Regions from separate parts of the Streptomyces sp. AC627_RSS907 genome, predicted to be linked through region 3. Evidence: riboswitches for the same ligand, from Rfam matches in the RefSeq annotation. Region 3 holds a riboswitch; each other region holds the start of a gene.
The links. Region 3 has a riboswitch for thiamine pyrophosphate ahead of thiO (glycine oxidase ThiO). Riboswitches for the same ligand answer to the same signal wherever they lie in the genome.

Region 1 (3,269 bases), on a different contig from region 3:
CCAGGCGCTGTTCCGTTCGTCGGCGGCGCCCCTCGTGGCCTTTCTCGACCGGACCGACAAGCTGGTGCCGCTGGGACAGGAAGGCGCGCTCGCCGATTTCGACGCTCATCTCGACGAGGCCCTGGACCGCATTCTGGCGGAGGAGCCGAGCGCGGGCTGAACCGTTACGGCATGCGTACGGCGATGGCGTAACGCTTCGCCGTGGCTGCCGCTCCCTGTGGACGACTCCGCCCGCCGCCCCCGGAGGGGGCGGGCGCCTCAGCGCTTGCGGCGACGGCCCCGCCCGCCGCGTACCGGTGCCGCCCCGGCACCCGGCACCGCACCGGCGGCCTGCGCCGCCGGCCGGTCGGCCGAGACGACAAGGGCTGCGAGGGCCGTGGTGACCGGCACCGACGCCACCAGCCCGATGGAGCCGACCAGCGTGCGCACGATCTCCTCCGCGACCAACTCGCTGTTGGCGACCGTCCCCACGCTGCTCTGAGCGATCGAGAACAACAGCAGCAGTGGCAGTGCGGCGCCCGCGTACGCCAGGACGAGTGTGTTGACGACCGAGGCGATGTGGTCGCGGCCGATACGGATGCCCGCGCGGTACAGCCCGCGCCAGCCCATCGACGGGTTGGCCTCGTGCAGTTCCCACACCGCGGACGTCTGAGTGACGGTCACGTCGTCGAGAACGCCGAGCGAGCCGATGATGACGCCGGCGAGCAGCAGACCGCTCATGTCGATCGACGGATACAGGCCGTGGATCAGGCCGGTGTTGTCGTCCGTGTTGCCGGTGAGCGCGGCCCAGTCGATGAACAGAGAACCGAGCACGCCGATCAACAGCAACGAGATCAGCGTGCCGAGCACCGCCACGGACGTACGGGCTGACAGGCCGTGGCACAGATACAGCGCGATCAGCATGATCACGCTGGACCCGATCACCGCCACGACCAGCGGGTTCGATCCTTGCAGGATCGCGGGCAGGACGAAGAAGTTCAGCACCAGGAAGCTGATGGCCAGCGAGATCAGCGCCATGAGGCCGCGCAGCCGTCCGACCGCCACCACGGCGAGCGCGAAGATGCCGGCGAGCAGCGCCAACGGAAGCCGGCGGTTGATGTCGGTCACCGAGTACTGCAGGTCCTTCGGCGCGGAGGGCTCGTAGGCGACCACGACCTTCTGGCCCTCGTGCAACTGCCGTGACTGGTCCGGCTGCACGATCTCAGCGAACGTACGGCCCTTGTCCTCGCCGGTGTCGACGCGGATCGTCGCCCGTTTGCAGTCGCCCTTCGCCTGTTGCACCGCGGAGGACCCCTCGGCGGTGGAGGTGTCACCGGTCGGGGTGCTCCCCGATGCGTTGACGGCCTGACAGCTCAGCTCGACCACCTTGGTGACGGTGGCCTGCTGCGTCTGCCGGTCGAAACCTACTCCGGTGCGTTCGTGCGTCGGCGCACCACCCGGCCAGAGCACCGCGAGACCGACCAACACCGCGGCGGCGAAGGGAATGAGGACCGCAGCGATGACCTTCCGCAGATGCCGGGAGACGGGCGCCGCCGGGCCATGGGCGTGGGAGTGTCCGTGGCCGCCGCCGTGCGCGCCCGAGCCACCGTGGCCGCCCGAGCCGCCGGAACCACCGTGGCCGCCCGAGTCGCCGTGGCCGCCGGCGCCGTGTTGCCCGTCTCCGCGGCTGTTGCCGTCTTCGACGCCCGGTCCACGGCGGGAGTCGTGTGGCGGGAAGGAGGGATGCTGCGGTGTCGTCACCGACCGATCATCGCAAGAACGAGGGAGGCCCTCTGTTCACCGCGCCCGAATTGACGCTAGCGTGGTGGCACCTTTGTACACGCGGGAGCTCGGAGCACCGGGCTGAGAGGGCGCTGACCTCCGTCCCAGCGATGTTTCACGGGAAACGACACCGAAGCCGAGTGATGTTTCCCACGGAGCGTCGGCAGACGGAAACCGCTGCGTCGACCGCCGAACCTGTTACCGGGTAATGCCGGCGTAGGGAGTAGGTCTCATGACCATCAAGGACGCACGCACGCCTGCCGTCGCGCAGAGCTCCGCCGACGAGGAGACCGCCGTGGAGGCCGGGAGGTCCATCGGCTGGCACAAGGCGTACGTCGAGGGCTCGCGCCCCGATCTGCGGGTGCCGGTCCGCCAGGTGCACCTGACCAACGGGCAGTCGGTCACGCTCTATGACACCTCCGGCCCGTACACCGACCCACTCGTCGACACCGACGTCCGCCGGGGACTGCCGCCGCTGCGGGAGAACTGGATCATCGCCCGTGGTGACACCGAAGAGTATGCGGGTCGTCCCGTTCGCCCCGAGGACGACGGAATCAAGCACACCTCTCCGCGCGGAGGCCTGCGCAACCTCGACGCGGTCTTCCCAGGACGGCCGCGCCAGCCCCGCCGGGGCCGGGACGGCGAGGCGGTGACGCAGCTCGCGTACGCACGACGGGGCGAGATCACCCCGGAGATGGAGTACGTGGCCGTCCGGGAGAACGTCTCACCGGACGTGGTCCGTGAAGAGATCGCGGCGGGGCGGGCCGTGCTGCCCGCCAACGTCAACCACCCGGAGATCGAGCCGATGATCATCGGCAAGCGGTTCCTGGTGAAGGTCAACGCCAACATCGGCAACTCGGCGGTGACCTCCTCCATCGAGGAGGAGGTCGAGAAGATGACCTGGGCGACCCGTTGGGGCGCCGACACGGTCATGGACCTGTCCACCGGACGCAACATCCACACCACCCGCGAATGGGTGCTGCGCAACTCCCCCGTCCCCATCGGGACGGTGCCGCTCTACCAGGCTCTGGAGAAGGTCGATGGCCGGGCCGAGGAGCTGACCTGGGAGATCTACAAGGACACCGTCATCGAGCAGGCCGAGCAGGGCGTGGACTACATGACGGTCCACGCCGGAGTGCGCCTGGCGTATGTGCCGCTCACCGCGAACCGCAAGACCGGCATCGTCTCGCGGGGCGGGTCGATCATGGCGGCGTGGTGCCTGGCACACCACAGGGAGTCGTTCCTGTACGAGAACTTCGAGGAGCTCTGCGAGATCCTCGCGGCCTACGACGTCACGTACTCCCTCGGTGACGGCCTGCGGCCGGGGTCCATCGCGGACGCCAACGACGAGGCGCAGTTCGCGGAGTTGCGCACGCTCGGGGAACTCAACTCGGTCGCGAAGCGTTTCAACGTACAGACCATGATCGAGGGCCCGGGCCATGTCCCGATGCACAAGATCAAGGAGAACATCGACCTTCAGCAGGAGATCTGCGATGAGGCTCCGTTCT
Region 2 (3,269 bases), on a different contig from region 3:
GAGGCTGTCGCCGCGATCGGTGAGAAGCCGTTCCGTGCGAAGCAGCTCTCGCAGCACTACTTCGCGCGGTACGCGCACGACCCCGAGCAGTGGACCGACATCCCGGCCGGCTCCCGCCAGGGGCTCCAGGAGGCGCTGCTTCCCGAGCTGATGTCGGTCGTCCGGCATCTGTCGACCGACGAGGGGACCACGCGCAAGACGCTGTGGAAGCTGTTCGACGGGACGCTCGTCGAGTCCGTGCTGATGCGCTACCCGGACCGGGTGACCATGTGCATCAGCTCCCAGGCGGGCTGCGGCATGAACTGCCCGTTCTGCGCCACCGGCCAGGCCGGCCTGGACCGGAACCTGTCGACCGCCGAGATCGTGCACCAGATCGTGGACGGGATGCGGGCGCTGCGCGACGGCGAGGTCCCCGGTGGACCCGCCCGGCTCAGCAACATCGTGTTCATGGGCATGGGCGAGCCCCTGGCCAACTACAACCGCGTCGTCGGCGCCGTCCGCCGGCTCACCGACCCCGAGCCGGACGGACTGGGGCTCTCCCAGCGCGGCATCACGGTCTCCACGGTCGGCCTCGTCCCCGCGATCCACCGCTTCGCCGACGAGGGCTTCAAGTGCCGCCTCGCCATCTCGCTGCACGCGCCCGACGACGAGCTGCGCGACACGCTCGTGCCCGTCAACACGCGGTGGAAGGTGCGCGAGGTCCTGGACGCCGGGTTCGAGTACGCGGCGAAGTCCGGGCGCCGGCTGTCGATCGAGTACGCGCTGATCCGCGACATCAACGACCAGGCCTGGCGCGGTGACCGGCTCGGGCGGCTGCTCAAGGGCAGGCCCGTGCACGTCAACCTCATCCCGCTCAACCCCACGCCCGGCTCGAAGTGGACCGCGTCGCGGCCCGAGGACGAGAAGGCGTTCGTGGAGGCGATCGCGGCGCACGGTGTGCCGGTGACGATCCGGGACACCCGTGGGCAGGAGATCGACGGGGCGTGCGGTCAGCTCGCCGCGAGCGAGCGGTAACCTGACGGGCATCAGTACAACTTCATATTCCGAAGTACATCTTCATATTCCGACAGGGGAGCGCCACAGCGCTGAGAGTGCGGCACCGGCCGCAGACCCTCCGAACCTGGCCCAGGTCATTCTGGGTAGGGAGATCGGTCATCACTCGAGCTGTTGCGCCCTGCCCGGGACCCTCACCAGGGGTTCCGGGCAGGGCCGCGTCTTCTCCTGGTCACCCAGGAGGAATTCAGTGAGCATCACCAAGAAGGCCGCCGCCCTGGTCGTCGGGCTCGGCATGGTCGGCGGCCTGGCCGCCTGTGGATCGTCGTCCGACGGCGACGGCAAGGGCTCCGGCGACCCCAAGACGGTGACCCTGGTCAGCCATGACTCGTGGGCCGCGTCGAAGGACGTCATCGCCGCCTTCGAGAAGAGCTCCGGCTACAAGGTCAGGGTCCTGGAGGACGGCGACGCCGGGCAGGCCGTCAACAAGGCCATCCTCACCAAGGACAACCCGCAGGGCGACGTCTTCTTCGGCGTCGACAACACGCTGCTGTCACGGGCGCTCGACAACGGCCTGTTCCAGTCGTACGAGCCCAAGGGCTCCGACATGATCCTCCCCGAGTACCGGGTCGACCAGGGCAAGCACCGCGTCACGCCGATCGACACCGGCGACATCTGCGTCAACTACGACAAGGCGTACTTCGAGGAGCACGGGCTGACCCCGCCCGACTCCTTCGACGACCTCGCCGAGCCCGCGTACAAGGACCTCCTCGTCACCGAGAACGCCGGCAGTTCCTCGCCCGGCCTCGGCTTCCTGCTCGGCACCGCCGCGAAGTACGGCGACAAGGGCTGGGAGGAGTACTGGAAGAAGCTGAAGGCCAACGGCGTCAAGGTGGTCGACAGCTGGGAGCAGGCCTACAACGAGGAGTTCTCCGGCTCGGCCGGCGGGAAGAAGGCCGGCGGCGACCGCCCGCTCGTCGTCTCCTACGCCTCTTCGCCGCCCGTCGAGGTGGTCTACGCCGACCCGAAGCCGGACACCGCGCCGACGGGCGTCGCCGCCGGCACCTGCTTCCGCCAGGTCGAGTACGCGGGCCTGCTGACCAACGCGAAGAACCCCGAGGGCGGCAGGGCGCTGCTCGACTTCCTGATCGGCAAGGAGTTCCAGGACGACATGCCGCTGAACATGTTCGTCTACCCGGTGCGCGAGGCCGCGCAGGTGCCGCCGGAGTTCGTGAAGTACGGGCCGCAGGCCGAGAACCCCCAGACCATGGACGCGCAGAAGATCGCCGACCACCGTGACCAGTGGGTCAAGTCGTGGACCTCGCTCCTCCTGAAGTGACCAAGGACAAGACCGCCACCGCCCGGTGGCGCGGGAGCGCGGCGCGGCTCGCCCTGATGGCCGTGCCCGTCGCGTTCTTCGCGGTGTTCTTCGCCTACCCCGTCGCCGCCATCCTCGCGCGAGGACTGGAGGTGGACGGGGCCTGGCGGTTCGGGCGCATCGCGGACGTCTTGGCACAGCCCGACGTCCGACACGTGCTGTGGTTCACCACCTGGCAGGCGCTCGCCTCGACCGCGCTCACGCTGCTGATCGCCCTGCCCGGCGCGTACGTCTTCGCGCGCTTCGACTTCCCCGGCAAGCAGGTGCTGCGGGCCGTGGTGACCGTGCCGTTCGTGCTGCCGACGGTCGTCGTGGGCACGGCGTTCCTGGCCCTGGTCGGGCGCGGCGGGCTCCTCGACGAGCTGGGCGGCGTACGGCTGGACACCACCGTGTGGGCGATCCTGCTCGCCCACGTCTTCTTCAACTACGCCGTCGTGGTGCGCACCGTCGGCGGACTGTGGGCGCAGCTCGACCCGCGCCAGGAGGAGGCGGCGCGGATGCTCGGAGCGTCCCCGCTGAGGGCCTGGCGGCAGGTCACCCTGCCCGCGCTCGCGCCCGCCGTGGCCGCCGCGGCGCTGATGGTGTTCCTGTTCACCTTCACCTCCTTCGGGGTGGTCCAGATCCTCGGCGGGCCGACCTTCTCCACCCTGGAGGTGGAGATCTACCGGCAGACCTCGCAGGTCTTCGACCTGTCCACGGCCGCCGTGCTGACGCTGATCCAGTTCGCGGCGGTCTGCGCCATCCTCGCCGTGCACGCCTGGACGGTCCGGCGGCGGGAGACGGCCCTCAGGCTGGTGGACGCCGCCGGTACCGCGCGCCGGCCGCGCGGTACCGGCCAGTGGGCGCTGCTCGCCGGGGTCCTGGTCACCGTCGCCGTGCTGCTGGTGCTGCCGCTCGC
Region 3 (3,269 bases):
GGCCGTACCGGGAGCCACCTCGCGCGGCTCGCCGTTGACGGTGACGTTCATGCGGACTGCTCCGAGAGTGCGGGGGCGGCGCTGAAGCGCCGCGGGGTGAAGGGACGGGCCTCGGCCGGGAGCTCGCCCGTCGTCAGGGCGTGCGCCATGACGTCGCCGGTGACCGGGGTGAGCAGGACGCCGTTGCGGTGGTGCCCGGTGGCCAGCAGCAGCCCCTCCAGCCCGGAGGGGCCGAGCAGCGGGGCGTTGTCCGGGGAGCCGGGGCGCAGGCCCGCCCGCGTCTCCGCCAGGGGCAGCTCCGTGATGCCGGGAACCAGCTCGTGGGCGTCGCGCAGCAGCTCGTAGACGCCTCCCGCGGTCACCGTCGTGTCCCAGCCCAGCTCCTCGCTGGTGGCACCGACGACGAGTTCGCCGCTCTCCCGGGGCACCAGGTAGACGTGGTTGCCGCGCACCACGGCGCGCACGGTCCGGTTCAGCAGCGGTCCGTGCGTCCGCTCCATCGTCAGCCGCAGCACCTGCCCCTTCACGGGCCGCACCGGCGGCAGCACGTCGTCCGGGACGCCCGCGAGCCGTCCGCTCAGACTGCCCGCGGCCAGCACCACCTGCCCGGCCTCGAGCACGCTGCCGTCGGCGGTGACCACCCCGGTGGCCCGGTCCCCGGCGACGGTGAGCCGCTCGGCCCGCGTCCGGTGGAAGACCACACCGGCGCGCTCGCAGGCGGCCACGAGGGCGCGGGCGAGGAGCCGGGGGTCGATCTGGTGGTCGCCGTCCACCCGGAGCCCCCCGCGCACGCCCGGTGCGAGCATCGGCTCCAGGCGTCGGCACTCGCGCCCCGACAGCCACTCGGACTCCAGTCCCGAGCGCTGCTGGAGCGCGTGCAGTTCCCGCAGGTGGGCGCGGTCGTCGGCGTCCAGGGCGACGGCGAGCGTGCCGCACCGGCGGTAGCCGAGGTCGTGACCCGTGAGGTCGGTGAGCTCCGCCGCGAACTCCGGGTAGCGACGGGCCGACGCGAGGTTCAGCGCGAGCAGGGTCTCCTCGCCGTAGTGCAGTTCCGTGACGGCGGCCAGCATCCCGGCGGCCACCTGGGCGGCCCCGCCGCCCGGCTCGGGGTCCACGACGGCCGTGACCGGCCCGCGCTGCGCGGTCCGCCAGGCCGTGACCAGACCGATGACGCCGCCCCCGACGACGAGGACGTCCGCGGCACGCGGTGTGCGAGGTGACGACATGGGCGTCCAGCCCCTCCCTTCGCCGGCATGACCCGGATCAGGTTCGTACGGTCGGAGGCCGCCAGCCTCCCTCTCAGCCCGGTGCGTCCGGGCTCCCGCGAGTGCTTTACGGTGGCCACCCTAGCCCGCAGAGCAGCCCACTTGTAAGGGAGCCTCCACCCGTGGCGCGTTCACTGGACGGTCTCGTCCTCGCCCCCGTCGCCGACCAGGCGCCCGGCCAGGTCGGTACCCGCACCCGGTTCCTCTACCACGAGCGGGACGGCGCCGTGTGGGCCGAGTACGAGGGCGGCGACGTCGTCCGCGGCCGTCTGGTGGGCACCCGGGAGGGCGACCGGCTCGATTTCCGGTACGTACAGCTCAAGACCGACGGCAGCACCTCGTCGGGACACTGCGTGTCGACCGTCGTCGAGCTGCCGGACGGACGGGTGCGCCTGGAGGAGTCGTGGGAGTGGGAGTCGCAGCGGGGCAGTGGGACGAGCGTGGTGGAGCAGCTCACCGCGCCCGCGCACTGACCGGTGAACCGCCAGGTGTCTATGGTGATCGGGTGAGCGAGCAGACGCGGGCACGGGGACAGGAACGGGAAGCGGACGCGGACGCGGAGCGCCGCGTGGTCGTCGTGGGCGCGGGCATGGCGGGGGTGCAGACCGCGGTCGCCCTGCGGGAGCAGGGCTTCACCGGCGCCGTGACACTGATCGGCGCGGAGCCGCACCAGCCGTACGACCGCCCCCCGCTGTCCAAGGCCGTCCTGCTCGGCACGGCCGAGGGCTCCGCCTTCGACGTCGACTTCGAGGCGCTCGGCATCACGCTGCGGCTCGGCTGCGAGGCCCTGGGCGTGCGCCCCGGCGCACACCTCCTCGACACCTCCGCCGGCCCCGTGCCGTACGACGCCCTCGTCCTCGCGACCGGCGCGGTGCCGATCCGGCTGCCCGGCGCCGAGGGCGTGCCCGGCGTGCACCTGCTGCGCACCCTGGACGACGCCGAACGGCTGCGCCCGGTGCTCGCCCGGCAGCACGACATCGTGGTCGTCGGCGCCGGCTGGATCGGCGCCGAGTTCGCGACCGCCGCGCGCGAGGCGGGCTGCGCCGTGACCGTCGTGGAGGCCGCCGGCCGGCCGCTGGCCGGCGCGCTGCCCGCCGAGGTCGCCGCGCCCATGGCCGCCTGGTACGCCGACGCGGGCGCCGTCCTGCGCACGCACGCGCGCGTGGAGCGCGTCGAGCCCGGCGACGCCGGGGAGGCCGGTCACGTCGTCCTCCACGACGGCTCGCGGCTGCCCGCCGGCGCGGTCGTCGTCGGCATCGGTGCCCGGCCCGCCACCGCCTGGCTCGCCGGCTCCGGCGTCGGCCTCGGCACGCACGGCGACGTCCTGGCCGACGACCGCCTGCGCACCTCCGCGCCGGACGTCTACGCGGTCGGCGACTGCGCGTCCTTCCCCTCCGGCCGCTACGGCGAGCGGCTGCTGGTGCACCACTGGGACAACGCCCTGCAGGGCCCGCGCACGGTCGCCGCCAACATCATCGGCGCCGCCGCGGGGGAGGCCCCGGCGGTCTACGACCCGGTGCCGTACTTCTGGTCCGAGCAGTTCGGCCGCTTCGTCCAGTACGCCGGTCACCACACGGCCGCCGACGCCACCGTGTGGCGCGGTGACCCCGAGGGCCCCGCGTGGACGGTCTGCTGGCTGCGCGAGGACCGGCTGGTCGCTCTGCTGGCGGTGGGCCGTCCACGCGACCTGGCGCAGGGCAGACGCCTGATCCAGGCGGGCACGACGATGGACCCGCGGCTGGTGGCCGACCCGGCGAGGCCGCTGAAGGCGGCGACGGCGTAGTCCGTCCGCCCGGTCCGCGGCCCGGGTCGGACGGGTCCGGTTTCCGACTGTCAGTGCCAGATGGCAGGCTGGGAACGTGACCGAGATTGACGCAAAGATCGATGCTCTCGTGCCTGCCTGGCTCACCGTCCCCGACATCGCCGAGATGCTCGGTGTCGAGGTGACCCGCGTACGCCAGCTGATCAAGGAAGGCCAGCTCATCGCCGTACGGCGCGGTGAGA

Region 1: it holds a riboswitch for thiamine pyrophosphate, as region 3 does, so the genes downstream of both, thiC (phosphomethylpyrimidine synthase ThiC) here and thiO (glycine oxidase ThiO) in region 3, are expected to answer to the same signal.
Region 2: it holds a riboswitch for thiamine pyrophosphate, as region 3 does, so the genes downstream of both, KUM32_RS11340 (thiamine ABC transporter substrate binding subunit) here and thiO (glycine oxidase ThiO) in region 3, are expected to answer to the same signal.

The regions. Positions count from the first base shown of each region.
Region 1 covers NZ_JAGMUE010000051.1:47,738-51,006, forward strand. The annotation lists gene KUM32_RS14020 (SsgA family sporulation/cell division regulator) at 1-160, shown strand, start outside; gene KUM32_RS14025 (YibE/F family protein) at 259-1,740, opposite strand; TPP riboswitch at 1,812-2,001, shown strand; gene thiC (phosphomethylpyrimidine synthase ThiC) at 1,994-3,269, shown strand, end outside.
Region 2 covers NZ_JAGMUE010000042.1:30,932-34,200, reverse strand. The annotation lists gene rlmN (23S rRNA (adenine(2503)-C(2))-methyltransferase RlmN) at 1-1,014, shown strand, start outside; TPP riboswitch at 1,059-1,164, shown strand; gene KUM32_RS11340 (thiamine ABC transporter substrate binding subunit) at 1,244-2,332, shown strand; gene KUM32_RS11335 (iron ABC transporter permease) at 2,389-3,269, shown strand, end outside.
Region 3 covers NZ_JAGMUE010000084.1:59,481-62,749, reverse strand. The annotation lists gene thiS (sulfur carrier protein ThiS) at 1-51, opposite strand, end outside; gene thiO (glycine oxidase ThiO) at 48-1,226, opposite strand; TPP riboswitch at 1,224-1,335, opposite strand; gene KUM32_RS19295 (hypothetical protein) at 1,388-1,738, shown strand; gene KUM32_RS19290 (NAD(P)/FAD-dependent oxidoreductase) at 1,771-3,048, shown strand; gene KUM32_RS19285 (Rv2175c family DNA-binding protein) at 3,125-3,269, shown strand, end outside.